DNA from 4 places in the Citrobacter sp. KH_055_1 genome. Region 2 is predicted to be linked to each of the others. Evidence: predicted binding sites of a transcription regulator. Region 2 holds the regulator's gene; each other region holds the start of a gene.

Region 1 (7,309 bases), 770 kb from region 2:
CGGTGATTTCATCGCACAACTGGAAGATTTCTTCCATTTTGTGAGAAATATATACGATACCGCAGCCACGTTCTTTCAGCTTACGGATGATGGTGAACAGATGATTAACCTCTTTTTCGGTTAACGATGAGGTCGGTTCATCCATGATGACGATTTTGGCGTCATACGAAAATGCTTTGGCAATTTCTATCATCTGCATTTGTGAAACCGATAACGTACCGACACGCGCACGCGGATCGATATCAATATCCAGCTCATCAAATATCGCTTTGGTATCACGGTACATTTTATCCTGGTCGACAAACATCCCTTTGGTGGGATAACGCCCCAGCCACATGTTGTCCATCACAGAACGTTGTAAAACCAGGTTTAATTCCTGGTGTACCATTGAAATACCGTTTTCAAGCGCTTCTTTAGCAGAATGAAAATCGATTTCTTTACCCTGAAATAAAATACTGCCGGAATCTTTTTGATAGATCCCAAAAAGACATTTTAATAATGTCGACTTTCCAGCACCATTCTCGCCCATCAAGGCATGAATAGAATGTGGGCGGACTTTTAAATTAACATTATCAAGAGCCTTAACGCCCGGAAAGGACTTGTTGATGCCGCTCATTTCCAACAAGTATTCGCCTGACGACTGAGTATTAGTGCTGACCATAATTATACCTTGTTGGCCTTGCAAAGCGTGTTATTAAGGGCGCAACCAAATTGCGCCCACAGACGGAGTATTTATTTGTTGGTGAACTCTGCCAGATTATCTTTATCGACGCCGACGTAAGGAATACGAACGATTTTATTCTCGATTTTCCAGGTCGTGCCATCCGCTGCGCCTTTGCCGGCTGCCAGGTTTTTCGCCAGATCGAAAGTCGCTTTCGCCTGGTTGTTAGCATCGTTCAGCACGGTACCGGCCATTGCGCCAGATTTAACCAGTGCCAGTGCTTCTGGCAATGCATCCACACCAAATACCGGTACGCTGGTTTTGTTGTGTGCTTTCAGCGCTTCTATCGCACCCATTGCCATAGCGTCGTTGTTCGCGATAACGACTTCAATTTTGTTAGCATTTGGACCGGACATCCACGCATCAACTTTATCTTTCGCCTGAGCGGTATCCCACATAGCGGTGTCTAACTGCAACTGCTCAGTTTTAATGCCTTTGTCGTTCAGCTCTTTAATCACGTAGGTGGTACGTGCTTCAGCATCCGGGTGTCCCGGCTCGCCTTTCAGCAGAACAAACTGAATTTTACCGTCTTTGTTCAGGTCCCAGTTCGGGTTTGCCGCCCAGTGCTTAGCAATCAAATCGCCCTGGATGATGCCGGATTCTTTGGAGTCAGTACCGACGTAGAAGGCTTTGTCATAGCTGTCCAGCGCTTTACGAGAAGGCTCTTTGTTGAAGAACACGATAGGAACGTTCTGACCGCGTGCTTTCTCAATGACCGTGCCCGCTGCTGCCGGGTCAACCAGGTTGATCGCCAGAGCTTTCACGCCTTTTGCCAGCAACACATCAATCTGATCGTTTTGTTTAGACTGATCGTTCTGGGAGTCATTCATCAGCAGCTGTACATCTGGCGCCGTTTTGGCATCTTTTTCGATTGCTTTACGTACCACAGACATAAAGTTATCGTCATACTTATAAATCGTCACACCAATACGGGTATCAGCAGCGTGCGCAGCCGCACCGAATAACATGCTTGCCATTACAGCAGACAGGGTCAACACCTTCTTATTCATGGTATCTCCGGTTTTATTATGCAGGGTAGTACTTGAGATAAATGCTCGGCGGGACAGAACGTTACTAAACTGTTACTGAACGCCGAAGTTCACTTTTAAAAATATTTCTTCCGTGTCTGGCAACGCTCCAAAAACAGGCTTTAATTGTTGTTTAAGACGCCCACACCTCGATGAAAGTGATTATTCACCGTTACATAGTAGTTACAGCGCAACAAACAGTGTCATCATAGCTATCGCATTGTTAAGATACTGTGAATTTACTCACAGATTGAAAGCGGTTACATCAGGTGACATTATCAGTTAGTGATCGGTGCCGCATTCTGTCGCAACGCCACAGAATGACGTCGCACCAGTGTCGGCATAAAACAGTGCGTTGCCGCCGGATCCAGCGTACCCGCCGCCCCTTGTAGCGCAAGCTCTGTCGCCATTTTCGCCATTGACGCAATGGGGTAGCGCACGGTGGTCAGTTGAGGGTCAGTGTAACGGGCAATCGGGATATCATCGAAACCAATGATAGACAAGTGTAATGGAATGGCGATGCCGTTGTCTTTTAACGCCGTCAGCGCTCCGGCAGCCATGTTGTCGTTGTAGGCAAAAACCGCCGTCAGCTGCAAATTGCGCCCCAACAACTCCACCATGGCTGATTCGCCCCCCGGCATATCCGGTGAACCGGTACCTACCCAGCTTTCCGCCGGCGTAATACCGTGTTCCTGCAACGCGCTCATCCAGCCCTCTTTGCGCATTGCATCATCTTCAATTCGGTGGCTTGACGCCAGGTAGCCAATACGTTGATGACCGTTATTGAGCAGCATGCGGGTGGCCATTTTAGCTCCGCTGATATTGTCCAGGCAGACACAGCGATGGGCGTAACCCGGCACAATGCGATTGATGAGCACCATGCCCGGGATGTGTTCCATAAACTCGCCTAGCTCGCGATCGCTCAGCGCTTTTGAGTGGACAATCAAGGCATTACAACGTTGGCGGATCAGGACTTCGATGGCATGACGTTCTTTTTCAGCTTCATGATAACTGTTGCCAATCAGCACATATTTCTGGTGCTGCTGAGCCACCAGATCCACGGCTTTCACCAATGCACCAAAAAACGAATCTGATACATCCATCACCACGACCCCAATGGTGTCGCTCACCTGCGTCGCCAGCGCTTGCGCATTGGCATTGGGTCGATAGCCTAACTGTGTCACAGCCTTCATTACCGCTTCACGGGTGTCAGGACTCACCAACGCACTGTTATTCAGTACGCGGGAAACCGTCGCTACAGAAACGCCAGACTGCCGTGCCACATCACGTATGGTTACCATATTCACTGCCCTGTTTAAGATTGCGGTTGCCCACGGACACCCCAGGCTGTGTATTTTGTCAGCACGAGGTACAGGACTGCGTGAGTCATGTCACAGGAATGAAAACGGTTACATCCATTTTGTTAATGAATGTGATCCAGATCGTTATCTGGATGTTCGCGGCAATGATGTCCCTGAAGCACGCAGGGTTAATTGACGCCATAGCCACTCCACCGGGCCCTGCCGGTAAAAATGCAGCCAAATGACGGAGAAAAGCAGGTTAACAGCCCAGACGGGAATAACGAAAAACAGCAGCGTCAGCCGGTCGAATTGCATAAACAAACTGAACTGATAAAACACCGTGGTGCAGATAAGCGTCTGCAGTAGATAATTAGTCAGCGCCATGCGTCCTACGCAGGCAATAGCGATAACAATCTTAACGCGACTCAGTTGCGGCCAGAAACCAAACATCAACGCAGCGTAGCCGATGGTCTGAAACGGCGCGCTCAGTTCACGCGGGGCTTGTAGCAGGAAAGCACACCAGCGGTACGCCCAGTCGAGATGCCACTGCAGCATAATCGCAGGCAGATTGATTGCTATACCGGTCACCACCAGCAGCATACCTGTACGTCGATAATGCGACAAACTGTACTGCCCTTTCAGCCAGCCACTGCGCATTAATGCGGCACCCAACAGCATCATCCCCGCCAGTTGCCAGCCGTACTGCGCCCCCAGAGCCAGCAGGCTGTTTGACAGCATATCCACGCGGTTACTCACCGCCTCCATGCCGCCATTAATCTTCCAGTACTTTTCATACAGCAACGCGGAGGCATCCGGTGTCCAGGCGCGACTGGTTTCCCCCCCAGAAATCGAACCTAGCAGCAGCAGTACGCCGATCCCCACCAGATACAGCAGAGCACCGGTGTTAAACAGGCTTTTTACCGATGGGGCATCACGAATCAGCCGCCAGCCGATCAGGCCGATTAAGCCATACGCCAGCAGGATATCGCCATCCCAGAATAGTAAGCCGTGAATAAACCCCAGTAAGACCAGCAGCGTGAGTCGCGACTGGATCCAGCGTTTTCCGCGTGGCAGCAGCATTTGCAGGCCCGCGCCGAAGAGCAGAGCGAACAGCGTGAGGAATTTCACCTGCGCGAAGAGATCGAGCACCGCCCAGGTCCAGGCATCCGATAAAGTAATGCTGCCAGACCAGGCCGGGTTGAGATATGCCGCCTTTGGCAAACCAAAGGCGCTGATATTGAGAAGCAGGATCCCGAGGATGGCAACGCCACGAATAAAATCCAGCGTGACATTACGCTCCATGGTCCTGCCCTTGTCAGTTGTGGTGACGTACAGCGCGCAGGAATTCCTGACGCGTATTCTGGCTGGATTTAAATAATCCACCCAGTGAGGTGGTCGTAGTGGCGCTGGTCGCATCGCGAATACCGCGCGCTTTCACACAGTAATGCACCGCATCAATCGACACCGCCACATTATTGGTTCCCAGCAGGGTTTGCAGTGCGGTCAGGATTTGTTGGGTCAGACGCTCCTGCACCTGCGGACGCTGGGCAAAGAATTGCACGATACGGTTAATCTTCGACAAACCAATCACGGATTCTTTCGGGATATACGCCACCGTCGCTTTGCCATCGATAGTGACAAAGTGATGTTCGCAGGTGCTGGTCAGCGTGATATCACGAACGGTGACCATTTCATCAACCTTCATTTTGTTTTCAATGACGGTGATTTTGGGAAAATTGGCGTAATCGAGACCGGAAAAAATCTCATCGACATACATTTTTGCGATGCGATGCGGCGTTTCCATCAGGCTGTCATCGCTCAAATCGAGATTGAGCAATTGCATAATCTCGGTCATATGGCCGGAGATAAGACGTTTGCGCGTTTCGTTATCCATCTCTTGCACGGGCGGGCGCAGCGGTGTTTCGAGACCACGCGCAACCAGCGCTTCATGAACCAGGGCCGCTTCTTTACTGAGTGATGACATTTATTCTTCTCCTGCAGGTGTGGCGCCTCTGCCCTGCGTGGGGCAAAGTTTTTAGGCTGTGTCACAGCCAGAACATTGTGCGTGAGGCTGCGCACATAATCCAGTATTCACCGCGATAATTATTGAAATTGGCACCGCCTTTCAGCGTGTGGCTTTCATGCACCGCTCGATCGGGTCGATACGGAGTGTTAACGCGAGGTTATATAGATGATGATGTATGTTTGCCCATTGCGGAAGTGAAAGTTACTCACGGCATCATGAATTATCTGTATTATGGTGAATTCGCAAACATATTCAGATTCAACACAACAAGGAGCCGTGCATGGAAATGCTCGAAGAGCACCGCTGTTTTGAAGGCTGGCAGCAACGCTGGCGTCATGATTCCGCCACCTTAAATTGCACCATGACCTTCAGCATTTTTCTCCCACCGCCGCGCGAAAATACGCCGCCTCCGGTACTGTACTGGCTGTCGGGCCTGACCTGTAATGATGAAAACTTTACCACCAAAGCGGGTGCGCAGCGCATTGCGGCTGAGTTGGGGATCGTACTGGTGATGCCGGATACCAGCCCACGCGGTGAACACGTTGCGAACGATGACGGGTACGATTTAGGCCAGGGCGCCGGCTTTTATCTCAATGCTACCCAGGCCCCCTGGGCCGCGCATTTCCGCATGTATGATTATTTGCGGGATGAGCTGCCGCAGCTTATTCAAGCGCATTTTAACGTCAGCGAGCGCTACGCCATCAGCGGACACTCGATGGGCGGTCACGGCGCATTGATTATGGCGCTGAAAAATCCCGGCAGATACACCAGCGTTTCCGCCTTTGCACCGATTGTTAACCCCTGTCGCGTGCCGTGGGGCGTGAAGGCGTTTAGCGCCTATCTGGGCGAGGATAAATCGACCTGGGCCGAATGGGACAGCTGCGCATTAATGTTAGCCAGTAAACCGGAAGAGGCAATTCCAACACTTATCGATCAGGGTGATAGCGATCAGTTCCTTGCCGATCAGCTCCAGCCCGCCGTACTGGCGGAGGTAGCCCGTCAGACCGCGTGGCCGATGACGTTACGTATCCAGCCAGGCTTTGATCACAGCTATTACTTTATTGCGTCGTTCATTGAAGATCACCTGCGCTTCCACGCGCAGTATCTGCTGAAGTAACCCCCCGAGGGCGCAAGCCCTCTTTGTTTCTCCATCATTCCTTCACTTTTTCTCCATTTTTATTTCGCTGCTATCTCTTTGATTTTATAAACACTTTCCGGAATATTACATCAAACACAAATGATTTCTATTATCATTTGTGTTTACAAAAATTCATACTTTTGTACAATCCCTCCGCTTCTTTACTGAAAAGAGTCCTTAAAAGACAAATACATACAATTGTCATGGCCTTTCACATGACACGCAGTTAGATTCATTTAAATGGAATGATACAAATGACTATACCTCACGTTAAGGCCGTTGCTGCCGCAGTATGCGTCGCCAGCCTCCCATCACTCGTCTATGCTGCTGACCAGGATACCGTAGTGGTCACCGCGACCGGTTTCGAGCAAAAGATTCAGGATGCTCCCGCCTCTATTTCTGTGATCACCAAGCAGCAAATTGAGGATAAAGCCTACCGCGATGTCACCGATGCGCTCAAAGATGTGCCTGGCGTCGTCGTCACGGGTGGCGGTAGCAGCAGTGATATCAGCATCCGCGGGATGGCCTCGCAGTACACGCTCTTCCTGGTCAACGGTAAGCGGATCAGCACACGCGGCACGCGACCGAACAGCGATAACTCCGGCATTGAACAAGGCTGGCTGCCGCCGCTGGAATCCATTGAACGCATCGAAGTGATCCGTGGCCCCATGTCATCGCTGTACGGCTCCGATGCAATGGGCGGGGTGATTAACGTGATCACCAAAAAGGTATCGAATACCAAAGGCTGGAGTGGTTCTCTACATGGTGACGCCACCTTCCAGGAAGACCGTGACTCCGGCGATATTTACCAGACTAACGCCTATGCGTCCGGGCCGCTGATTGACGGATTACTCGGCGCAAAAGTCACCGGGTTATTCTCTCACCGTGCCGAAGATGAAATCGTCAATGGTTATAACGAACAGCGCATGCGTAATGGGGGATTAACCCTGAACCTTACGCCGGATGATAAAAACGACATTGACTTCGATTACGCCCGTGAACTGCAGGATCGCGACAGTACGCCAGGTAAATCCACAGCAGAAGAAAGCTGTCGCAACGGAAGCTGTAAGCCAAACAGCAAAAGCGAAAACAAGT
Region 2 (7,309 bases):
CTATGTAGCACCGGTGAAATATAGGTATAGAGCGTGAACATCGCACCGGCGCCCAGCACAGTAGTCAGCAACGCTGACACCACCTGCGGGCGCATGAGCACCGCCAGCTCTCTGCGCACGTTCGGGCGCTCCCCTGCTCCGCCTTTCGGCAACGAGAAGAACAGGCTGACCATCGAGATAACCCCCAGACCCGCCGTTGCCATAAAGGACATGCGCCAGCCGATGGTTTCACCCAGCCAGGTCGCTGCAGGAACGCCACCAATATTGGCGATGGTGAGTCCCATAAACATGGTGGCGACAGCGCTGGCCTGTTTGTGCTTTGGCACCACGCTTGCCGCTACAACCGAGCCGAGACCAAAAAAGGCCCCATGGTTAAGACTGGTCAGAATACGCGACAGCATCAGAGTAGTGTAATCGGGAGATAACGCCGACAGCACGTTGCCGAGCGTAAAAATCGCCATCAGAAAAATCAGCGCATTGCGGCGCCCGCGATGAGAAAGCAATAAGGTCATTAACGGTGCACCGACCATCACCCCTACCGCATAGGCGCTAATTAGCATCCCTGCCGCCGGAATCGAGACATCGACGCCTTTAGCGATGACGGGTAATAACCCCATCGGAGAAAACTCTGTCGTGCCGATACCAAACGCCCCTATCGCCAGCGCCAGTAGTGGATAATTTATTTTCATACAGCGACTCCGTAACGTCGAGCCGTGGCACGACACAGAATAAGAGTCAAAAGCATGACATTGATCGCAAAAATAATAAAGTTAACAAAAATGCAAAAGACTTTTGCTTATTTGCAAACAATAGCAGTGGGGGGACGGGTTGGCGGGATGAGGGAGATAGCTCTCCCTCGGCGATACATCAATGCAGCGCGGCGGTTAAACCACTGGCAACAATCAAACCCAGAACAATAATGGTGGTGACTAACGAAAATTTCAGATCGGTGCTCATCAAGTTTTCTCCTTTTTATTCCCACACAAAAAGTGATATTGCGCATTTTTGCACACTTGAAGGTAAAAATCTCTCACGATTTATATTGATAAATGCTTTTAACTCTTCCCCTTTTCGTAAAGATCAGACAAAATTCCACGCTTACTTGATTAGCGTACCGGCCATTGACCCCTTCCTGACGTTCCGTGTCGTTTTCCTGGCGTACCGCAACCCTGATGTTGCGCGAAGGGTGTGTGAAGGCAAACGTTTACCTGGAGTATTCTCAGGAACTTAGGATATGGTCTGGAGTGAGATGTAATGGCAACAATTAAAGATGTAGCGAAGCGAGCAAACGTTTCCACTACAACCGTATCACACGTAATTAACAAAACACGCTTTGTCGCGGAAGAAACGCGCAATGCCGTCTGGGCAGCAATTAAAGAACTACATTATTCCCCAAGCGCGGTGGCACGCAGTCTGAAGGTGAATCACACTAAATCGATTGGCTTGTTGGCGACCAGCAGCGAAGCCGCCTACTTTGCGGAAATCATCGAAGCCGTTGAGAAAAACTGCTTCCAGAAAGGCTATACGCTGATTCTGGGCAACGCGTGGAACAGCCTCGAGAAACAGCAGGCCTACCTCTCCATGATGGCGCAGAAGCGCGTAGATGGTCTGCTGGTGATGTGTTCTGAATACCCGGAACCTCTGCTTTCCATGCTCGAAGAATATCGCCATATTCCGATGGTGGTGATGGATTGGGGCGAAGCCAAAGCCGATTTTACCGATACGGTCATCGATAACGCCTTTGAAGGCGGTTATATGGCAGGCCGTTATCTGGTTGAACGCGGTCATCGCGAGATTGGTGTGATCCCAGGACCTATGGAGCGTAACACCGGCGCCGGACGCCTGGCGGGCTTTATGAAGGCGATGGAAGAAGCGCTGATTAAAGTGCCTGACAACTGGATTGTCCAGGGCGATTTTGAGCCTGAATCCGGGTATCGCGCCATGCAGCAGATCCTCTCCCAGTCGCACCGCCCGACCGCCGTCTTCTGTGGTGGTGATATCATGGCGATGGGCGCGCTTTGCGCCGCTGACGAGATGGGCCTGCGCGTCCCGCAAGATGTGTCGCTGATTGGTTACGACAACGTGCGTAACGCCCGCTTCTTCACCCCGGCATTAACCACCATTCATCAGCCAAAAGATTCGCTCGGTGAAACGGCCTTTAACATGCTGTTAGACCGTATCGTGAATAAACGCGAAGAGTCACAGTCTATTGAGGTGCACCCGCGCCTGGTAGAACGTCGCTCCGTGGCCGATGGTCCGTTCCGCGATTATCGTCGATAATCTGTTGTGCGGGAGCCTTACTCTGGCTCCCGCAGCCACTCTTTATTCAACGTTTCACTGTCCCCTAAATAGTCCAGCAGCCATCTCAGTGCGGGTGACGTATCGTTTTGCTGCCAGGTCAGGCAACACGCGGCATCAGGAAAGGGATTTTCAAGCTGTAGTGCAACCCATTTTCCGCTGTCGATCCACGGTTTGGAAAAATGCGTTGGCACCATCCCAACACAGAGTCCAGCCGATAAACAGGTGGCAGATGACTCCCAGTCAGGCACTACCACCCTTTTTTGGTTATCCAGTAGCCAGGTAATACGTTTTGGCAACGTACGGGAGGTGTCTTCTCGTACCAGCGACGGCCAGTTGCGCAACGTATCGTCACTGAGCGGTCCCGGCATCGACGCCAGCGGATGATGACTTGCCACCACGCAGTTCCAGCTCAACATTCCCATATCGCGAAACGTATAGCGCCCCCCTACCGGAATAGCCTGCGTCGCGCCAATCGCCAACTCCACGCGCCCGTCCGATAACGCATCCCAGACGCCGTTAAACACCTCCTGAAAAACGATTAACTCCACATCATCAAAATGACGGTAGAAATCCACAATCATCTGTCGGGTCCGTTCCGGCCTGACAATATTATCGACGGCAATCGCCAGTTGCCCACGCCAGCCGTTGGCAATTTGCTGACATTGTTGGCGAGTGATCTGCATTTTTTTGATAACAGAGCGCCCTTCTTTTAAAAAACACGCCCCGGCGGGGGTTAATTCCACATCCCGATGGCGACGTTCGAAAAGAGGCACAGCCAGCCACTCCTCCAGTTGACGCACGGTATAGCTCACCGCCGAAGGCACGCGGTGCAACTCCTGGGCGGCAGAACTAAAGCTGCCGTTGCGTGCGACTGCATCCACCACTTCAAGGGAATATTCTGACCACATACTCTGCCTGCAAAAAATTTGAAATCAATAAGCAAATATTAGCGTTTCACAGCAAGAATTTCACTCACTACACTCAGCGGCACTGTTCTATTGCTTATAAAGAGAAATAATGATGCAACCTGGAAAAGGGTTTTTAGTCTGGCTGGCAGGTCTTAGCGTGCTCGGTTTTCTGGCAACGGATATGTATTTGCCAGCATTTGCGGCTATTCAGTCCGATTTGCAAACCCCAGCATCAGCCGTCAGCGCCAGCCTTAGCCTGTTCTTGGCGGGTTTTGCCATCGCGCAACTTCTGTGGGGGCCACTCTCCGACCATTATGGCCGCAAGCCTATTTTGCTACTGGGCCTCTCCATCTTCGCGCTGAGCAGTCTTGGCATGCTTTGGGTCGAAAACGCCACCGGCTTGCTGGTGTTGCGCTTTATCCAGGCTGTGGGCGTCTGTGCGGCGTCGGTTATATGGCAGGCGCTGGTTGCTGATTATTATCCCTCGCAAAAAGTGAACCGTATCTTTGCCACCATTATGCCGCTGGTCGGGTTATCTCCCGCGCTCGCGCCATTATTAGGCAGTTGGATCCTGATGCATTTTTCCTGGCAGGCTATCTTTGCCACCCTGTTTGCCATCACCCTGATCCTGATGCTGCCGGCCCTGCGCCTGAAGCCCACGGCTAAAGCGCGTGACGATAGCCAGGATAAGCTCACCTTTGCCACCCTGTTGCGCTCCAGAACCTACCGCGGCAACGTGCTGATTTATGCGGCCTGTTCCGCGAGCTTTTTCGCGTGGCTGACCGGTTCGCCATTTATCCTGAGCGAGATGGGCTATAGCCCGGCCGTCATTGGCCTGAGCTATGTGCCGCAAACCATCGCCTTTTTGATCGGCGGATACGGCTGTCGTGCCGCCCTGCAAAAATGGGAAGGTCGTCAATTACTGCCGTGGCTGCTCATTCTGTATGCAGTGAGCGTTATCGCTACCTGGGCGGTCGGCTTTATTCACCACGTTGCGCTAGCCGAAATCCTGATCCCATTCTGCGTGATGGCAATAGCGAACGGTGCTATCTATCCGATTGTCGTTGCTCAGGCTTTGCGTCCCTTCCCACAGGCAACAGGACGTGCCGCAGCCCTGCAGAATACGCTGCAACTGGGCTTATGCTTCCTGGCAAGTCTGGTTGTGTCGTGGTTGATCAGCACGCCGCTATTCACCACCACCGGCGTCATGCTGTCTACGGTGTTGCTGGCCGCGCTGGGGTACAAAATGCAGTCGCAGAAAGAATGTCGCTCTCACGCTGATGAGGTTTCTACTGCTGCGCCTGGCGAATCACATTCATAGCGCTTGAATAATTAATTAGCGGGCTAATATTTTTTGATTGAACCCACAAAAATTCAGGCCTATACTGATTTCCAGTTGTTACAAAAACGATAATTTTTATGTGTTAACGGGAACACGCATGTTCCCGCTTAACCACGGATGGCCTTTTCGGTAAGGGGTTCTCCCTTCCTCTGTTCTACGTCGGAAAACAGATTCGCGGATTCATTCCGTGAGATTTCTCACAAAGCCCAAAAAAGCGTCTACGCTGTTTTAAGGTTCTGATCACCGACCTGTGATGGAGAAGCTATGAGTTCATCGTGTATAGAAGACGTCAGCGTACCAGATGATGACTGGTATCGAATCACCAGTGAATTATTAAACCGTGCGGGCATTACCATTAATGGTACTGCACCGGCAGATATTCGCGTTAACAACCCCGATTTTTACAAGCGAGTTTTACAGGAAGGTTCGCTGGGTTTAGGTGAAAGTTATATGGATGGCTGGTGGGAATGCGATCGGCTGGACATGTTTTTTACTCAGGTTTTACGTGCCGGCCTTGAAGACCAACTCCCCCGCCACTTTAAAGACACGCTGCGAATCGCCGCCGCGCGCCTGTTCAATTTACAGAATAAAAAACGCGCGTGGGTTGTCGGAAAAGAACACTACGATTTAGGCAACGATCTCTTCACCCGCATGCTTGATCCCTACATGCAATATTCCTGTGCCTACTGGAAGGACGCCACGACCCTGGAGTCAGCCCAACAGGCGAAGCTCAATATGATCGCCGAAAAATTACAGCTCAAACCGGGGATGCGCGTGCTGGACATTGGCTGCGGCTGGGGAGGCTTGTCCCAGTTTATGGCCGCCCATTACGGCGTCAGCGTCGTGGGGGTGACCATTTCTGCCGAACAGCAGAAACTGGCACAAACACGGTGTGAAGGGCTGGATGTCACTATTTTGCTTGAGGATTACCGCGACCTGCACGATCGTTTCGACCGCATTGTCTCCGTTGGCATGTTTGAGCATGTGGGTCCAAAAAACTACAACACCTATTTTGATGTTGTCGATCGCAATTTAAAACCAGAGGGTCTGTTTTTGCTCCACAGCATTGGATCCAGAAAAACCGACAATAACGTCGATCCGTGGATCAATAAGTATATTTTCCCGAATGGTTGCTTGCCGTCCGTGCGCCAGATTGCGAAAGCCAGCGAGCCGCATTTTGTTATGGAAGACTGGCACAACTTTGGCGCCGATTACGATACTACACTGATGGCCTGGCATACGCGCTTTATGGCAACCTGGCCTGAAATCACCGATCACTACACCGAGCGCTTTAAACGTATGTTCAGCTACTACCTCAACGCCTGTGCCGGCGCATTTCGCGCCCGTGATATTCAGCTCTGGCAGGTGGTATTCTCACGTGGCGTAGAACACGGTCTGCGCGTTCCACGCTAGTCATTCTCGCCCCCGCCTTCAACGGGGGCCTGGAAACGCGCCGGCTTAGACTTCGCCGGTGACGTGATTTACTGCACTTTCTTTTGCCGCCAGCACGCGCTCAACGGTATCCACGACCGCCTGCGTTTGTGGGTCGATTTCGATGTTGACCCGAGCCCCCAGTTTTTTCTTACCAAGCGTCGTACGCTCCAGCGTTTCCGGGATCAAATGCACGCAAAAACGCGTCGGTGTTACTTCGCCAACCGTCAGGCTGATACCATCAATGCCGATAAATCCTTTGTACAGGATATATTTCATCAACGACGCATCCTGCACCTTAAACCAGATCTGACGATTATTTTCTGAGGTCAGAATTTTTGATATCTCAGCGGTAGTCATAATATGGCCTGACATTAAATGCCCGCCGATCTCATCGCTGAATTTTGCCGCGCGCTCTACGTTGACCCGATCGCCCACTTTAAGCTCGCCCAGATTGGTAATACGCAGCGTTTCTTTCATCAGGTCAAAGCTGATGTGATTGCCGTTAATGTCGGTCACCGTCAGACAACAACCATTGTGTGCAACTGATGCACCCGTCTCCAGGCCATCCAGCATGTATTCAGGTAACTCCACTACATGCGTACGAAAATTTGGTTTCTCATCAATAGACACCAGTTTCGCGGTGCCCTGCACAATACCCGTAAACATACCTCTAACTCCTGAACGTAATTAAGACATATCTGTTGTGCACAATAGCAGGTGAAAATTGCGGTTGCCAGCAATGCACCGCCCCCACCTGTTTTTTCACTGGAGAATTACGTATTCCTCGCTACAATAGACTGCAATTTCCCCTGTATTTTCTTCTTGCTGCCCTCTCAGGCGGCTTTTTTAGTCTCTCAAATAACAACAATATAATGGTGTAAACGTGCAAAAGTATGTAATCGAAGCGCGTCAGTTATTAGCTCTGGCAATTCCGGTGATTCTTGCGCAAATCGCCCAAACCGCAATGGGGTTCGTCGATACCGTCATGGCGGGTGGATACAGCGCGACGGACATGGCTGCCGTCGCTATCGGGACCTCCATTTGGCTCCCGGCCATCTTATTTGGTCACGGACTCCTGCTGGCATTGACGCCAGTCATCGCGCAACTTAACGGATCGGGTCGCCGCGACCGCATTGCTCATCAAATACGCCAGGGTTTCTGGCTGGCGGGCAGCGTATCTGTGCTCATTATGGTGGTGCTCTGGAATGCGGGATACATTATCCGCTCCATGGATAATATCGATCCGGCGCTGGCCGATAAAGCCGTCGGCTACCTGCGCGCGCTGTTGTGGGGCGCGCCTGGCTATTTATTCTTCCAGGTAGCT
Region 3 (7,309 bases), 2.2 Mb from region 2:
TACGGTGGACGGCACGCGCTATACCTGGAAAGTCTCAGGCATGGATTGCGCCGCCTGCGCGCGTAAAGTTGAAAATGCGGTCCGCCAGGTCAGCGGCGTCAACCAGGTTCAGGTGCTGTTCGCTACCGAAAAACTGGTGGTCGATGCCGTGGCCGATATTCGCCAGAACATAGAAAACGCGGTGCAAAAAGCGGGCTATACCCTGCGCGATGAGCAAGCACCGGAAGCCGCACCCGAGTCGCGGTTTAAAGAAAATCTGCCGCTGATCACGCTCATCGTCATGATGGCGATTAGCTGGGGGCTGGAGCAGTTCAATCATCCCTTTGGTCAGATGGCGTTTATCGCCACGACGCTGGTCGGGCTGTATCCCATTGCCCGTCAGGCGCTGCGCCTGATGAAAACCGGCAGCTACTTTGCCATTGAAACGTTAATGAGCGTCGCCGCCATTGGTGCGCTGTTTATTGGTGCCACGGCGGAAGCCGCGATGGTACTGCTGCTGTTTTTAATTGGCGAACGCCTGGAAGGATGGGCTGCCAGCCGCGCCCGCAAAGGGGTCAGCGCGCTGATGGCGCTAAAACCCGAAACCGCAATCCGCCTGCGCAATGGCGAGCGCGAAGAAGTGGCCATTAACAGCCTCCAGCCCGGCGACGTGATTGAAGTGGCTGCAGGTGGGCGCTTACCCGCCGACGGCAAACTGGTCTCCGGCTTTGCCAGCTTTGATGAAAGCGCCCTGACCGGCGAATCTATTCCTGTCGAACGCGCCACGGGCGATAAAGTCCCGGCGGGCGCCACCAGCGTTGACCGCCTTGTCACGCTGGAAGTCCTGTCTGAACCGGGCGCCAGCGCCATTGACCGCATCCTGAAGCTGATAGAAGAAGCCGAAGAGCGTCGGGCCCCGATTGAGCGATTTATTGATCGCTTCAGCCGCATTTACACTCCGGCCATTATGGCAATCGCCCTGCTGGTCACTCTTGTTCCCCCACTGCTGTTTGCCGCTTCCTGGCAGGAGTGGATTTATAAAGGGCTGACGCTGCTGTTGATTGGCTGCCCGTGTGCGCTGGTGATCTCAACGCCTGCCGCAATTACCTCCGGGCTGGCGGCAGCGGCGCGGCGTGGGGCGCTGATTAAAGGCGGAGCCGCGCTGGAGCAATTAGGTAGGGTCACTCATGTGGCATTCGATAAAACCGGTACCCTAACCGTGGGTAAACCGCGCGTGACGGCGATTCATCCGGCGAGCGGCATCAGCGAGTCCGAACTGCTGGCGCTGGCGGCAGCGGTTGAGCAAGGTGCCACGCACCCGCTGGCTCAGGCGATTGTCCGTGAAGCGCAGACCCGTGAATTGACCATCCCGGCAGCACAAGCGCAGCGGGCGTTGGTGGGTTCGGGTATTGAAGCGCAGGTCAACGGCGAGCGGATACTGATTTGCGCAGCGGGCAAACAGCCTGCCGAAGCCTTAGCCGGACAGATTAGCGAACTGGAAAGCGCCGGGCAAACGGTGGTACTGGTGCTGCGCAACGATGCGGTGCTCGGCGTGCTGGCCTTACAGGATACACTGCGTGACGACGCCCTGACCGCCATCAACGAGCTTCATCAATTGGGCGTAAAAGGCGTGATCCTGACCGGGGATAACCCACGTGCGGCGGCAGCAATTGCCGGTGAGTTGGGGCTGGAATTCAAAGCAGGCCTGCTACCGGAGGATAAAGTTCGGGTAGTGACCAGCCTGAACCAGCAGTCCCCGCTGGCGATGGTTGGGGACGGGATTAACGACGCGCCGGCAATGAAAGCAGCCACCATCGGCATTGCGATGGGAAGCGGCACCGACGTCGCGCTGGAAACGGCGGATGCCGCCCTGACCCATAACCGCCTGCGCGGCCTGGTGCAAATGATCCAACTGGCGCGCGCCACTCACGCCAATATTCGCCAGAACATTGCCATTGCGCTGGGTCTGAAGGGGATTTTCCTGATAACCACGCTACTGGGGATAACCGGATTGTGGCTGGCGGTGCTGGCAGATACAGGTGCAACGGTACTGGTGACCGCCAACGCGCTGCGGCTGTTACGGAAAGGGTAGTGCCTGTTTCTCGCCTGATGGTGCTTCGCTTATCAGACCGACTGGTTGTTCGTCATTTGTAGGCCGGATTAGGCGCTTGCGCCGCCATCCGGCAAACAAGCTTACTGACCTTTGCGCACTAAATAGCGGTACGGCAGAGAGTCGGTCTCTTTGGCCACCAGCTCATGTTCCATAAACGTACAAAAGCCGGGAATGTCGCGGGTTGTCGCCGGATCGTCCGCGACAATCAGCAGCGTTTCACCGGCCTGCATGCCGCGCACAGTTTTACGCACCATCATCACTGGTTCCGGGCAGCGCAGCCCTTGGGCATCAAGGGTATGGTCGGGAGAGGTAAACAAATCGCTCATCGTTGTCTCGTTCAATAAAAAACGGCGTTATTTTACGCTCTGTTGGTCAGTAAGCCAATCAGGTTAACGATTGCGTGAAAAACAACCATTGCAAAGCCCTGTTAAAGCAGTATCATGCGACCGTTTTATTGGGTTCCCTCACCCCAATTCTTGACTAAAAAGGTACAATATGACTCCGTTTACACAAACTCAGCGCGTAAAAGCGTTGTTCTGGCTATCGCTATTCCATCTGCTGGTGATCACATCCAGCAACTATCTGGTACAACTGCCGATCACCATCTTCGGTTTCCATACCACATGGGGCGCCTTTAGCTTTCCGTTTATTTTCCTCGCCACCGACCTGACCGTTCGCATTTTTGGCGCACCGCTGGCACGACGCATCATTTTTGCGGTCATGATCCCCGCGCTGTTGATCTCCTATGGGGTTTCCGCGCTGTTTTATATGGGGTCCTGGCAAGGATTTGACGCGCTGCTGCACTTTAATCTGTTTGTCGCCCGTATCGCCGCCGCCAGCTTTATGGCCTACGCACTGGGTCAAATTCTGGATGTGCACGTCTTTAACCGCCTGCGTCAAAACCGCCGCTGGTGGCTCGCACCTACCGCCTCCACGCTGTTTGGCAACATCAGCGATACGCTGGCCTTCTTCTTTATCGCCTTCTGGCGCAGCCCGGATGCCTTTATGGCCGAGCACTGGATGGAAATCGCGCTGGTCGATTACTGTTTCAAGGTGCTGATCAGTATTATTTTCTTCCTGCCGATGTACGGTGTGTTGCTGAATATGTTACTGAAAAGGCTGGCAGATAAATCCGAAATCGCGGCATTACAGACGAGTTAAAGGTTCATTTTCCGAGTTGTGATAAGATGGACGAATGAGCCGTTATGGCCGTTTATCGAAAGGAAGAAGTCAATGCGCAATCTGGTTAAATATGTCGGTATTGGCCTGCTGGTTATGGGGCTTGCGGCCTGTGATAATAGCGATACCAAAGCGCCAGCCGAGGGTGCTGCCGCGGAAAGTAACGCCGCCGGACAACCGGTCAGCCTGCTGGACGGCAAGCTCAGTTTTTCCCTGCCAGCAGATATGACCGATCAGAGCGGCAAGCTGGGTACTCAGGCCAACAATATGCACGTGTATTCTGACGCAACCGGCCAGAAAGCAGTGATTGTGATTGTCGGTGATGACACCAGTGAAGACCTGACCGTGCTGGCCAAACGCTTGGAAGATCAGCAGCGTAGCCGTGACCCGCAGCTGCAGGTCGTCACCAACAAGTCGATTGAGCTGAAGGGCCATACCCTGCAGCAGTTAGACAGCATCATCTCCGCCAAAGGCCAGACCGCTTACTCTTCTGTGGTGCTGGGCAAAGTGGACAACCAGCTTCTGACCCTGCAGATCACGCTGCCTGCTGACGATCAGCAGAAAGCGCAGGCGACCGCAGAGAACATCATTAACACGCTGGTTATCCAGTAACGGTTAAGACGATGACACGGCCTCCGCAGAGTCCTCCGGGGGCCGTTTTTTTAACCGCCAGGTCAGCAATAACGCCACCGCCACCAGCCCGGCTGCCGCCAGATAAATAACCGGTACGCCCGCCCACGTCATCACCAGTCCCGCCAGCGGCCCGGTAATCCCCAGTGAGAGATCCATAAATACCGTGTAGGTCGCCAGCGCAGCGCCCTGATTCTGCTGCGGCACCGCTTTTACCGCCACCACGCCCAGCGCCGGGAACACCAGCGAGAACCCCGCACCTGCCAACAGAACGCCTACTTTCGCCATCCACGGCAGATCCGCCATCCCTACCAGCAGCAGCCCAACTATTTCCACGCTAAAACAGATCATCGCCACATTTAACCCGCCTAAGCGGTTAATGCCGTTTGGGAATAACAGGCGGGTCCCGACAAACGTACAGCTAAACAGCGTCAACGCGAATGCCGCGCCGTCCCAGCCTTTGGCGTCATAAAACAGCGTGATAAAGGTGGCGATCACCCCAAAACCAGCGGAAGCCAACGCCAGCGCCATACCGTACAACCAGACGCGCCCGAGCACCGCGCGAAACGGCATCGGCTTGCCCTTGCTGGCCTTCACCGCCGGACGTGGCAGCGCCAACAGTATTGCTAACAGAGCCACCGCCATGATGGTCAGCGCCAGTCCCTGCAAACCACCCCAGGCGTAACACAGCACGCCCAGCGGCGCGCCTATCGCCATCGCCCCGTAGGTGACGATACCGTTCCATGAAATCACCCGCCCAATGTGTATGGAGCCCACCACACCCACGCCCCACAGCGTTGAACCGGTACCGGCAAAACTTTGCCCAATCCCCAGGATCACACGCCCGAGGCACAGCAACAGTAAGCTCACCATCGGCCAGCCGCTGGTTGTTCCCGCCAGCAAATAGCCCAGGCCACTTAAAAAACAGCCGCACAGCCCGAACACGACAATCTTTTTCGGCCCCAGCAGATCGGCGTATCGCCCCGCATGCGGGCGGCTCAACAAGGTGGCGAAATATTGCAGGCTGATCACAAGCCCAGCCCAGAAGGCGCTAAAACCCATTACATCATGAACATATCCGGGTAGCACCGCGAGCGGCAAGCCAATAGTCAGGTAGCTGGCGAAGTTAAACATCACCACCGAGACAATGCGCAGATTAAGACGAAATCCGTTAAGCGCCGGTTCAGCGACGGGTTCGGGCATGAAGGGTCACCACATTTTTACAACAGTGTTTCATTTCTACCATGTTGCCGGGCAGAAATCAGCAGACAGTTTAGGAATATAGGTCGTAAGCCAGCCGCTACACTTAGAGCAAAACGTAAAAAGGAAGAACACATGACAAGCGCTCAGCCTGATAAAACAGGTTTGCATATTTTGCTCAAACTGGCCGCCCTGGTGGTGATCCTCGCAGGTATTCATGCGGCTGCCGACATTATTGTGCAGCTGTTGCTGGCCCTCTTTTTTGCCATCGTCCTGAACCCGCTGGTGACCTGGTTTATTCGCCGGGGGCTGCGTCGCCCGATTGCCATTACGCTGGTGGTGGTAGTGATGCTGTTCGTGCTCACCGCGCTGGTCGGCGTTCTCGCATCTTCAATCACGGAATTCATGGACATGCTGCCAAAGTACAACAAGGAGCTGACGCGCAAGGTCCTCTACGTGCAAGAGATGGTGCCTTTTCTTAACCTGCACATGTCGCCAGAACGTCTACTGCAACGTATTGACTCCGACAAGCTAATGACCTTCACGACCACGCTGATGACCGGACTTTCCGGCGCAATGGCCAGCGTCTTCCTGCTGGTAATGACGGTGGTGTTTATGCTGTTTGAGGTGCGCCATGTTCCTTACAAGCTGCGCTTTGCGCTGAATAATCCGCAGATCCATATTGCGGGTCTGCACCGTGCATTGAAGGGCGTTTCTCACTACCTGGCGTTAAAAACATTGCTCAGCTTATGGACCGGGGCTATCGTCTGGCTGGGACTGGCGCTAATGGGCATTCAGTTTGCGCTGATGTGGGGCGTGCTGGCATTCCTGCTTAACTATGTACCCAATATTGGCTCGGTGATTTCCGCCGTCCCTCCCATGCTGCAGGCGCTGCTGTTCAACGGGATTTACGAATGCGTGCTGGTCGGCGCCCTATTTTTGGTCGTACATATGGTGATTGGCAATATCCTCGAGCCGCGTATGATGGGCCATCGTTTAGGCCTGTCGACGCTTGTTGTCTTCCTGTCCTTACTGGTATGGGGATGGCTGCTAGGTCCGGTCGGCATGTTACTTTCCGTGCCGCTTACCAGCGTGTGTAAAATCTGGATGGAAACCACCAGGGGTGGCAGCAAGCTGGCAATTTTGCTTGGCCCCGGTAGACCGAAAAGTCGATTACCGGGATAAACTACCAGACAAGGTAGTTTATATATTACGAATAAGATGGTAATAACGCAGACATTACCATCTTAACTTAAATAAAAAACCAATATACAAAGTAAAACCATAATAACTAAAATAAAAAACCTTCCAAAAACACATCTCCGGCACTAACCCACTATATTTAAAAACCATTTAAATTGATGCGCTTAGCTTGATAACGTATACTTCGCACCAATCATGTTGCTGCAAAATTTTCAACTGAAGAAAACCATTAAATATTAAGAAATCATGCCACCAGCACCGTGTTATCTGTCATGTGGAATACAACTCTAATTTAGCTTAAATAAAGATACAGATGATGAAAGGCGAGAATAATTTCATCACTTATTATTTCAATCGTATAAAAATACCGTGATAGGGAGTTTTAATGAAACAGTATATTAAGTGGTTTGCCGCTATTGCGGTTGTCGGCGCGCTGGCAGGCTGTGCGCGTACTGCGCCGATCGATCAAGTTCACTCAAGCGTTAGCGCGGGGCACACTCAGGACCAGGTTAAAAACGCCATTCTAAAAGCCGGCATTCAACGCCAGTGGATCATGACGGAAATTAACCCGGGGGTGATCAAAGCTCGTCAACAGACACGCGATCACGTGGCAGAAGTCCGTATCACCTACACCGCGACCAGCTACGACATCAAATATGACAGCAGTCTTAACCTGCAGGCTTCAGGCGGAAAAATTCATAAAAACTATAACCGTTGGGTGCGCAATCTGGACAAAGACATTCAGGTCAATCTGGCAGCCGGTGCCAATCTGTAATTATGCCTAAAGTCGGGCCGATAAGGCCCGATAACCTCACTATCTGCCACTCAACAGGTTGTTCCCACATGTACGAACAGGACTCGCTCAGCGCACTGGATGCTATTACTGAAGCACAACGTATCGCATTTGCCCCTATGCTTTTTCAAACCGCGTTGTGCCTGCGAAATGCGGGAGTACTGACCTGGCTGGATAAGCAAGGTAAACGCGGCGCTACGCTCGACGAAATT
Region 4 (7,309 bases), 1.1 Mb from region 2:
TAATTTTAATAATGAGGGAATTTGAATGAGCTTTTTTATTTCTGATGCGGTAGCGGCAACAGGTGCTCCGGCGCAGGGCAGCCCGATGTCTCTGATTCTGATGCTGGTGGTGTTTGGTCTGATTTTCTACTTCATGATCCTGCGTCCACAGCAAAAGCGTACCAAAGAGCATAAAAATCTGATGAGCTCCATTGCCAAAGGTGATGAAGTCCTGACGAACGGTGGCCTGGTCGGTCGTGTGACCAAAGTAGCGGAAACTGGCTACATCTCTATCGCACTGAACGACACCACTGAAGTGGTTATCAAACGTGACTTCGTAGCTGCCGTTCTGCCGAAAGGCACCATGAAGGCGCTGTAATATTCCGTTTTCCCAAAGGGAACTGCCGTGTTAAACCGTTATCCTTTGTGGAAGTACATCATGCTGGTCGTCGTGATTATCGTCGGCCTGCTTTACGCACTTCCCAACCTGTATGGTGAGGATCCGGCTGTTCAAATCACTGGCGTGCGCGGTGCCGCCGCCAGTGAGCAAACGCTGATCCAGGTCCAGAAAACGTTACAAGAAGAAAAAATCACACCTAAGTCTGTGGCTCTGGAAGAGGGCGCTATTCTTGCGCGCTTCGACTCCACCGATACCCAATTGCGCGCACGTGAAGTGCTGCTGGGCGTGCTGGGTGATCAATACGTCGTGGCGCTTAACCTTGCTCCGGCAACCCCTCGCTGGCTGGCTGCTATTCACGCGGAACCGATGAAACTCGGTCTTGATCTGCGTGGTGGCGTTCACTTCCTGATGGAAGTGGATATGGACACCGCGCTGGGTAAACTGCAGGAACAAAATATCGATAGCCTGCGCAGCGATCTGCGTGAAAAAGGCATTCCTTATACTACCGTTCGTAAAGAAGATAACTACGGTCTGAGCATCACCTTCCGTGATGGCAAGGCGCGTGACGACGCGATCTCTTATCTGAGCAAGCGTCATCAGGATCTGGTTATTTCCAGCCAGGGCAGCAATGCGCTGCGTGCAGTGATGACCGATGCACGTCTGAGTGAAGCCCGTGAGTACGCGGTACAGCAGAACATCAATATTCTGCGTAATCGTGTTAACCAACTGGGTGTCGCTGAGCCGGTTGTTCAACGCCAGGGCGCCGACCGCATCGTGGTCGAACTGCCGGGTATTCAGGACACCGCGCGTGCGAAAGAGATTCTGGGCGCAACGGCGACGCTGGAGTTCCGTCTGGTAAACACCAACGTGGACCAGTCTGCGGCGGCATCCGGGCGCGTACCGGGTGACTCGGAAGTGAAACAGTCTCGTGAAGGACAGCCGGTTGTGCTGTATAAACGCGTGATCCTGACCGGTGACCATATCACCGATTCCACTTCCAGCCAGGACGAATACAATCAGCCGCAGGTTAACATCTCGCTGGATAGCGCGGGTGGTAACATCATGTCTAACTTCACCAAGGATAACATCGGTAAGCCGATGGCGACCCTGTTCGTGGAGTATAAAGACAGCGGTAAAAAAGATGCGAATGGCCGTTCAGTGCTGGTGAAACAGGAAGAGGTGATTAACATCGCCAACATCCAGTCTCGCTTGGGCAACAGCTTCCGTATCACCGGTATCAACAACCCGAATGAAGCGCGTCAGCTTTCACTGCTGCTACGTGCCGGTGCGTTGATTGCGCCGATTCAGATTGTTGAAGAACGCACCATCGGCCCGACTCTGGGTATGCAGAACATCAAGCAGGGTCTGGAAGCGTGTCTGGCTGGTCTGGCTGTTTCTATTCTGTTTATGATCTTCTTCTACAAGAAGTTTGGTCTGATTGCGACCAGCGCGCTGATTGCGAACCTGGTACTGATTGTCGGTATCATGTCGCTGCTGCCGGGCGCTACGCTAAGTATGCCGGGTATCGCGGGGATCGTCTTAACCCTTGCCGTAGCGGTCGATGCGAACGTACTGATCAACGAACGTATCAAAGAAGAGTTGAGTAACGGACGTTCGATTCAGCAGGCGATCAACGAAGGTTATGCGGGCGCATTCAGTTCCATCTTCGATGCGAACATCACGACGCTGATTAAAGTTCTGATCCTGTATGCAGTCGGTACCGGGGCAATTAAAGGGTTCGCGATTACTACCGGTATTGGTGTGGCGACGTCGATGTTTACCGCGATCGTCGGGACACGTGCCATCGTAAACCTGTTGTATGGCGGCAAGCGCGTCAAAAAGCTGTCAATCTGAGGAGTGCGAAGTGGCACAGGAATATACTGTTGAACAATTGAACCACGGCCGTAAAGTCATCGACTTTATGCGCTGGGACTACTGGGCTTTCGGCATCTCTGGTTTCCTGCTGATTGCGGCCATCGTGGTGATGGGCGTACGTGGCTTTAACTGGGGGCTCGATTTCACCGGTGGTACGGTAATTGAAATCACGCTGGAAAAACCGGCGGAAATGGACGTGATGCGCGATGCGCTGGAGAAAGCGGGCTTCGTCGAGCCGCTGCTGCAGAACTTCGGTAGCAGCCACGACATTATGGTACGTATGCCGCCAACCGAAGGTGAAAACGGTGGGCAAGTGCTGGGTAGCAAGGTGCTGAGCGTCATTAACGAAGCCACCAACCAGCATGCAGCGGTGAAGCGTATCGAATTCGTCGGGCCTAGCGTCGGTGCCGATCTGGCACAAAACGGTGCGATGGCGCTGATCGTGGCGCTGATCTCCATCCTCGTGTACGTCGGTTTCCGCTTTGAGTGGCGACTGGCGGCGGGCGTGGTTATCTCGCTGGCGCACGACGTGATCATCACGCTTGGGATCCTGTCGTTGTTCCATATCGAGATTGACCTGACTATCGTCGCATCGTTGATGTCGGTTATCGGTTACTCGCTAAACGACAGCATCGTGGTTTCTGACCGTATTCGTGAGAACTTCCGCAAAATCCGTCGCGGGACGCCTTATGAAATCTTTAACGTGTCGTTGACCCAAACGCTGCACCGTACGTTGATTACCTCCGGTACAACGTTAGTGGTTATTCTGATGCTGTACCTCTTTGGTGGTCCGGTACTGGAAGGCTTCTCGCTGACTATGCTTATCGGTGTGTCCATCGGTACCGCGTCGTCTATCTACGTGGCATCGGCGCTGGCACTGAAGCTGGGTATGAAGCGTGAGCATATGCTGCAGCAGAAAGTTGAGAAAGAAGGGGCGGATCAGCCGTCTATTCTGCCTTAACCGACGCAGGGCGTTACACAGGAATCCCGATCGCAAGGTCGGGATTTTTTTTGCCTGAAGAAAGCCTACAAATTGTCTATGGGTTTTCTTTAGACAAAAAAAAACCAGCAATTAAGCTGGCTTTTGTATACCTGGGCCGGATAAGCATAGCGCCATCCGGGGACAACCAACCTCAATTTAGAAGTTGTAACCTACAACAAAGTAACCACCCCAACCGGTAGAACGAACGTTTTCGTTCATAAAGACCACGTCCGCGTTATCTTTCCACTGGCCGCCGTTATGCCAGTAACGGGCAACAACAGAATAGTGCCAATGATCGTAGTTCAGCGCCAGAATGTGGCTGGAGGCGATCGAATCGTTGGTACGTGCTTTCTTGCCATTTACATCAGTGAAGTCTTTGTCACCGAGATCGGAGCCCCAGTCAAAGTTGGTGAAGCCGATATAGCTCAGGTTACCGCCCCACAGTTCGGTAATCGGGACAAAGTATTTCACTTTGAAACGGTAGCCGTCCCATTCGTTTTCGTTCGCGGCACCGTAGTTCTGCCACTGGTACTTGGCGTACACGTTCATGGACAGGCTCATCGGCAGGCCGGTGTCGATATCAGTACCCAGACCCATATACCAGGTGCTCTGGCGACCATCTTTGTTACGACCCATATCGTAGATATAGTTGTTCGCGAAATACCACTCTTTGAACGGACCAAAGCTCAGATCGGCACCGGTCAATTTGTCGATGGAGAAACGTGGTTCAATTTCCATAAACAGCGGGGAGCCGTGGTTCCAGATACCCTTCGCATCGGTGTTACCACCGAAGAATACCGGCGCATCCATGTAACCATAGAAGTCAAACCAGTCTTTTTTAGCGAAAGCTTCATATTCCAGGTAGGTATCGTTACGGATCTGCGGTCCGAAACGGGTGTGGTAGCTGCCGACAACGTTAACGCTCTGGTGCCACCAGTCGGACAGGTATTCCGGTTTGTTGTTTTCTGCTGCATTAGCAGTGAAAGACGAGGAGAGCGCCAGCACTGCACCGGCTGCAAGTAATGTTTTTTTCATATGTATGCCACTGTTTGAAATCCCTTTCGGGAGTGAAAAAGGCGCAATTTGCGTTTCTAAATATTTCGTAATTCTTCGGAGCCTATTATAAAAATCATTGTTCACAAAAATATGTCTTGTTTCACAGTTCTATCATTTACGTAATCGATTGCGTTCACGTTTGCGTACTTTAGGCGGCGAATTGTACTGACTCCCATGAATGTTGCCAAGTTTTACTAAAAATATCGGTGATGTCAGCGGAGTAACAAAATGACGGGGATGGGTGTTGCGGAACGCACAAAACGCTCCGCAAAAAAGTTTATTGGGTCACAGGCTGGATGTCATGGATGCGTACAAAGCCGAGTTGGTCAAGTGACAGGCCATTGAGCTGCAGCGGAATGTCTACATCACTGGGGGCAAGAAGGCTTGCCGGAGCGTTGATCAATTCATTCTTAACGTTCATTTCCTGATAGTTGTCCGTGGTGCCCTGGATTTGCCCGTACTCTACGGTGGCGCTAAATGCCGGTAACGGTGTGTTGGATTCTCCCTGAATGCGCAGCGTCAGGCGCGTACCGTCCGCATTCGGTGCAATATTGACCAGTGACATGCGGAGCGTACCAATCTGGCTGTTCAGGCGGGCGGGGGTTTTCGAACCCGGTAATAAATAGACGCCGCGGGTGGATTTCGCATTCAACATATTTTGTTGCGTTATTTTTACCGTTTCCTGATTGAGCTGGGTCATCTCTTTGCTCAAGGTACTTACGCTTTGATGTATCTGTCGTACTTCAGCTTGCTGTGCGCAGGCATTAAGACTAAAGAGGCTTCCCACCAGGAGAATTCTTAGGTAACGTCTTGTCATTATGATTACTTCCTACATTGTCGCGATAGCATAATGGTAGTGTGCTCAGAGCACGAAGGCATCGATCCTTTGTCTCAAAAGCGCTCTGCCTTTGTTGTCGCGCCAGTTCAGGGTAAAATAGATCTCTATGAACCACTGAGGTACAGGACGCCGTATGCATTGCCCATTCTGTTTCGCCGTAGACACAAAGGTAATTGACTCTCGTCTTGTCGGCGAGGGCTCTTCAGTACGCCGCCGTCGGCAGTGTCTGGTCTGTAACGAACGTTTTACCACTTTTGAAGTGGCAGAACTGGTTATGCCACGCGTTGTAAAAAGCAACGACGTGCGCGAGCCTTTTAATGAAGAGAAGCTGCGCAGCGGCATGCTGAGAGCGCTTGAGAAACGGCCGGTCAGCGCAGATGACGTCGAAATGGCGTTAAACCATATAAAATCACAGCTGCGTGGGACGGGCGAGCGCGAGGTGCCGAGTAAAATGATCGGTAATCTGGTGATGGAGCAACTGAAAAAGCTCGATAAAGTGGCCTACATCCGTTTTGCTTCGGTTTACCGGAGCTTTGAAGATATCAAAGAATTTGGCGAAGAGATTGCTCGCCTACAGGATTAAGCCATGCAGGATGAGTTGTACATGGCGCGAGCGCTGAAGCTGGCCGCGCGTGGACGTTTCACGACCCACCCTAATCCCAACGTGGGCTGTGTCATTGTTAAAGACGGGGAAATCGTCGGTGAAGGATATCATCACCGCGCGGGCGAACCCCATGCCGAGGTCCATGCGCTGCGTATGGCCGGTGTTAAAGCGCAGGGGGCAACCGCCTACGTCACGCTCGAACCGTGCAGTCATCACGGGCGTACGCCGCCGTGCTGCGATGCGCTGATTGCTGCGGGCGTGACGCGTGTTGTTGCCGCGATGCAGGATCCTAACCCGCAGGTGGCGGGGCGTGGACTTTACCGTTTGCAGCAGGCCGGTATTGATGTCAGCCACGGCATGATGATGAACGACGTCGAACAGCTGAATAAAGGTTTTCTCAAGCGGATGCGCACCGGATTTCCGTATGTTCAGCTTAAGCTCGGCGCATCGCTTGACGGCCGTACGGCGATGGCCAGCGGCGAAAGCCAGTGGATAACCTCACCACAGGCACGTCGCGACGTGCAGCGCCTGCGTGCGCAAAGCCATGCTATTTTAACCAGCAGCGCCACGGTGCTGGCTGACGACCCCCAGCTTACCGTCCGTTGGTCGGAGCTTGATGAATCGACCCAGGCGCTGTATCCGCAGGAAAACCTGCGTCAGCCAATCCGCATTGTTCTCGATCGTCAAAACCAGGTCACACCTGAACATCGTATTGTGCAGCAGCCGGGAGAAACCTGGATTGCGCGCAGCAGCGACGATTCGCGTATCTGGCCGGAGAGTGTTCGCACGCTGAATGTGCCGGAGCATAACGGCAATCTGGATCTGGTGGTGTTGATGATGCAACTGGGCAAGCAGCAAATTAACAGCATTTGGGTTGAGGCTGGCCCAACGCTTGCAGGCGCATTATTGCAGGCCGGGGTGGTGGATGAGCTAATCGTCTATGTTGCGCCTAAACTGTTAGGCAGTGACGCGCGAGGATTATGTGTGCTGCCAGGCCTTGAGAAACTGGCCGATGCCCCCCATTTCAAATTCAACGAGATACGCCATGTAGGTCCGGACGTTTGCCTGCATTTAGTGAGCGCATGATCTCCCGGTTCGAAAGGGAAGCAGCGCACAGATTATTATGATAAAATCCGCCCCCCTGCGGGGTCTAGTGAATCCGAAGGAAGAATATGAACATTATTGAAGCTAACGTTGCTACTCCGGACGCTCGCGTCGCCATCACCATTGCGCGTTTCAACAACTTTATCAATGACAGCCTGCTGGAAGGTGCTATCGACGCCCTGAAGCGTATTGGCCAGGTTAAAGATGAAAACATTACCGTCGTTTGGGTTCCAGGCGCGTATGAGCTGCCGCTGGCAGCTGATGCACTGGCGAAAACCGGTAAATATGACGCGGTGATTGCGCTGGGTACAGTTATCCGTGGCGGTACCGCACACTTCGAATATGTGGCTGGCGGTGCAAGCAATGGCCTGGCGCACGTCGCTCAGGACAGCGGTATTCCGGTAGCCTTCGGTGTTCTGACCACCGAAAGTATTGAACAAGCCATCGAACGTGCTGGCACGAAAGCCGGTA

Evidence for each region. The regulator PurR, encoded in region 2, represses purine synthesis genes. The targets are predictions, from matches to a motif close to CANGCAAACGTTTGCNTG.
Region 1: a site for PurR is predicted at 3,148-3,165, ahead of galS (HTH-type transcriptional regulator GalS). Genes of this name have one in related genera too.
Region 3: a site for PurR is predicted at 2,478-2,495, ahead of tusA (sulfurtransferase TusA). Genes of this name have one in related genera too.
Region 4: a site for PurR is predicted at 4,409-4,426, ahead of AC3ITF_RS17060 (nucleoside-specific channel-forming protein Tsx). Genes of this name have one in related genera too.

The regions. Positions count from the first base shown of each region.
Region 1 is NZ_CM174473.1:1,679,305-1,686,613, reverse strand. Features, by position in the region: gene mglA (galactose/methyl galactoside ABC transporter ATP-binding protein MglA) at 1-661, opposite strand, end outside; gene mglB (galactose/glucose ABC transporter substrate-binding protein MglB) at 733-1,731, opposite strand; gene galS (HTH-type transcriptional regulator GalS) at 2,028-3,050, opposite strand; gene yeiB (DUF418 domain-containing protein YeiB) at 3,195-4,352, opposite strand; gene folE (GTP cyclohydrolase I FolE) at 4,366-5,034, opposite strand; gene fghA (S-formylglutathione hydrolase) at 5,357-6,193, shown strand; gene AC3ITF_RS07765 (ligand-gated channel protein) at 6,469-7,309, shown strand, end outside.
Region 2 is NZ_CM174473.1:2,446,575-2,453,883, forward strand. Features, by position in the region: gene AC3ITF_RS11405 (MFS transporter) at 1-689, opposite strand, end outside; gene cydH (cytochrome bd-I accessory subunit CydH) at 868-957, opposite strand; gene purR (HTH-type transcriptional repressor PurR) at 1,255-2,280, shown strand; gene punR (DNA-binding transcriptional activator PunR) at 2,298-3,209, opposite strand; gene punC (purine nucleoside transporter PunC) at 3,322-4,530, shown strand; gene cfa (cyclopropane fatty acyl phospholipid synthase) at 4,816-5,964, shown strand; gene AC3ITF_RS11435 (riboflavin synthase subunit alpha) at 6,010-6,651, opposite strand; gene mdtK (MdtK family multidrug efflux MATE transporter) at 6,869-7,309, shown strand, end outside.
Region 3 is NZ_CM174473.1:244,976-252,284, reverse strand. Features, by position in the region: gene zntA (Zn(II)/Cd(II)/Pb(II) translocating P-type ATPase ZntA) at 1-2,071, shown strand, start outside; gene tusA (sulfurtransferase TusA) at 2,173-2,418, opposite strand; gene AC3ITF_RS01205 (7-cyano-7-deazaguanine/7-aminomethyl-7-deazaguanine transporter) at 2,588-3,253, shown strand; gene AC3ITF_RS01200 (DcrB family lipoprotein) at 3,326-3,883, shown strand; gene AC3ITF_RS01195 (MFS transporter) at 3,887-5,104, opposite strand; gene AC3ITF_RS01190 (AI-2E family transporter) at 5,237-6,286, shown strand; gene AC3ITF_RS01185 (hypothetical protein) at 6,702-7,079, shown strand; gene AC3ITF_RS01180 (class I SAM-dependent methyltransferase) at 7,148-7,309, shown strand, end outside.
Region 4 is NZ_CM174473.1:3,596,273-3,603,581, reverse strand. Features, by position in the region: gene tgt (tRNA guanosine(34) transglycosylase Tgt) at 1-3, shown strand, start outside; gene yajC (preprotein translocase subunit YajC) at 26-358, shown strand; gene secD (protein translocase subunit SecD) at 386-2,233, shown strand; gene secF (protein translocase subunit SecF) at 2,244-3,215, shown strand; gene AC3ITF_RS17060 (nucleoside-specific channel-forming protein Tsx) at 3,393-4,271, opposite strand; gene AC3ITF_RS17055 (SadB/YajI family lipoprotein) at 4,570-5,109, opposite strand; gene nrdR (transcriptional regulator NrdR) at 5,264-5,713, shown strand; gene ribD (bifunctional diaminohydroxyphosphoribosylaminopyrimidine deaminase/5-amino-6-(5-phosphoribosylamino)uracil reductase RibD) at 5,717-6,820, shown strand; gene ribH (6,7-dimethyl-8-ribityllumazine synthase) at 6,907-7,309, shown strand, end outside.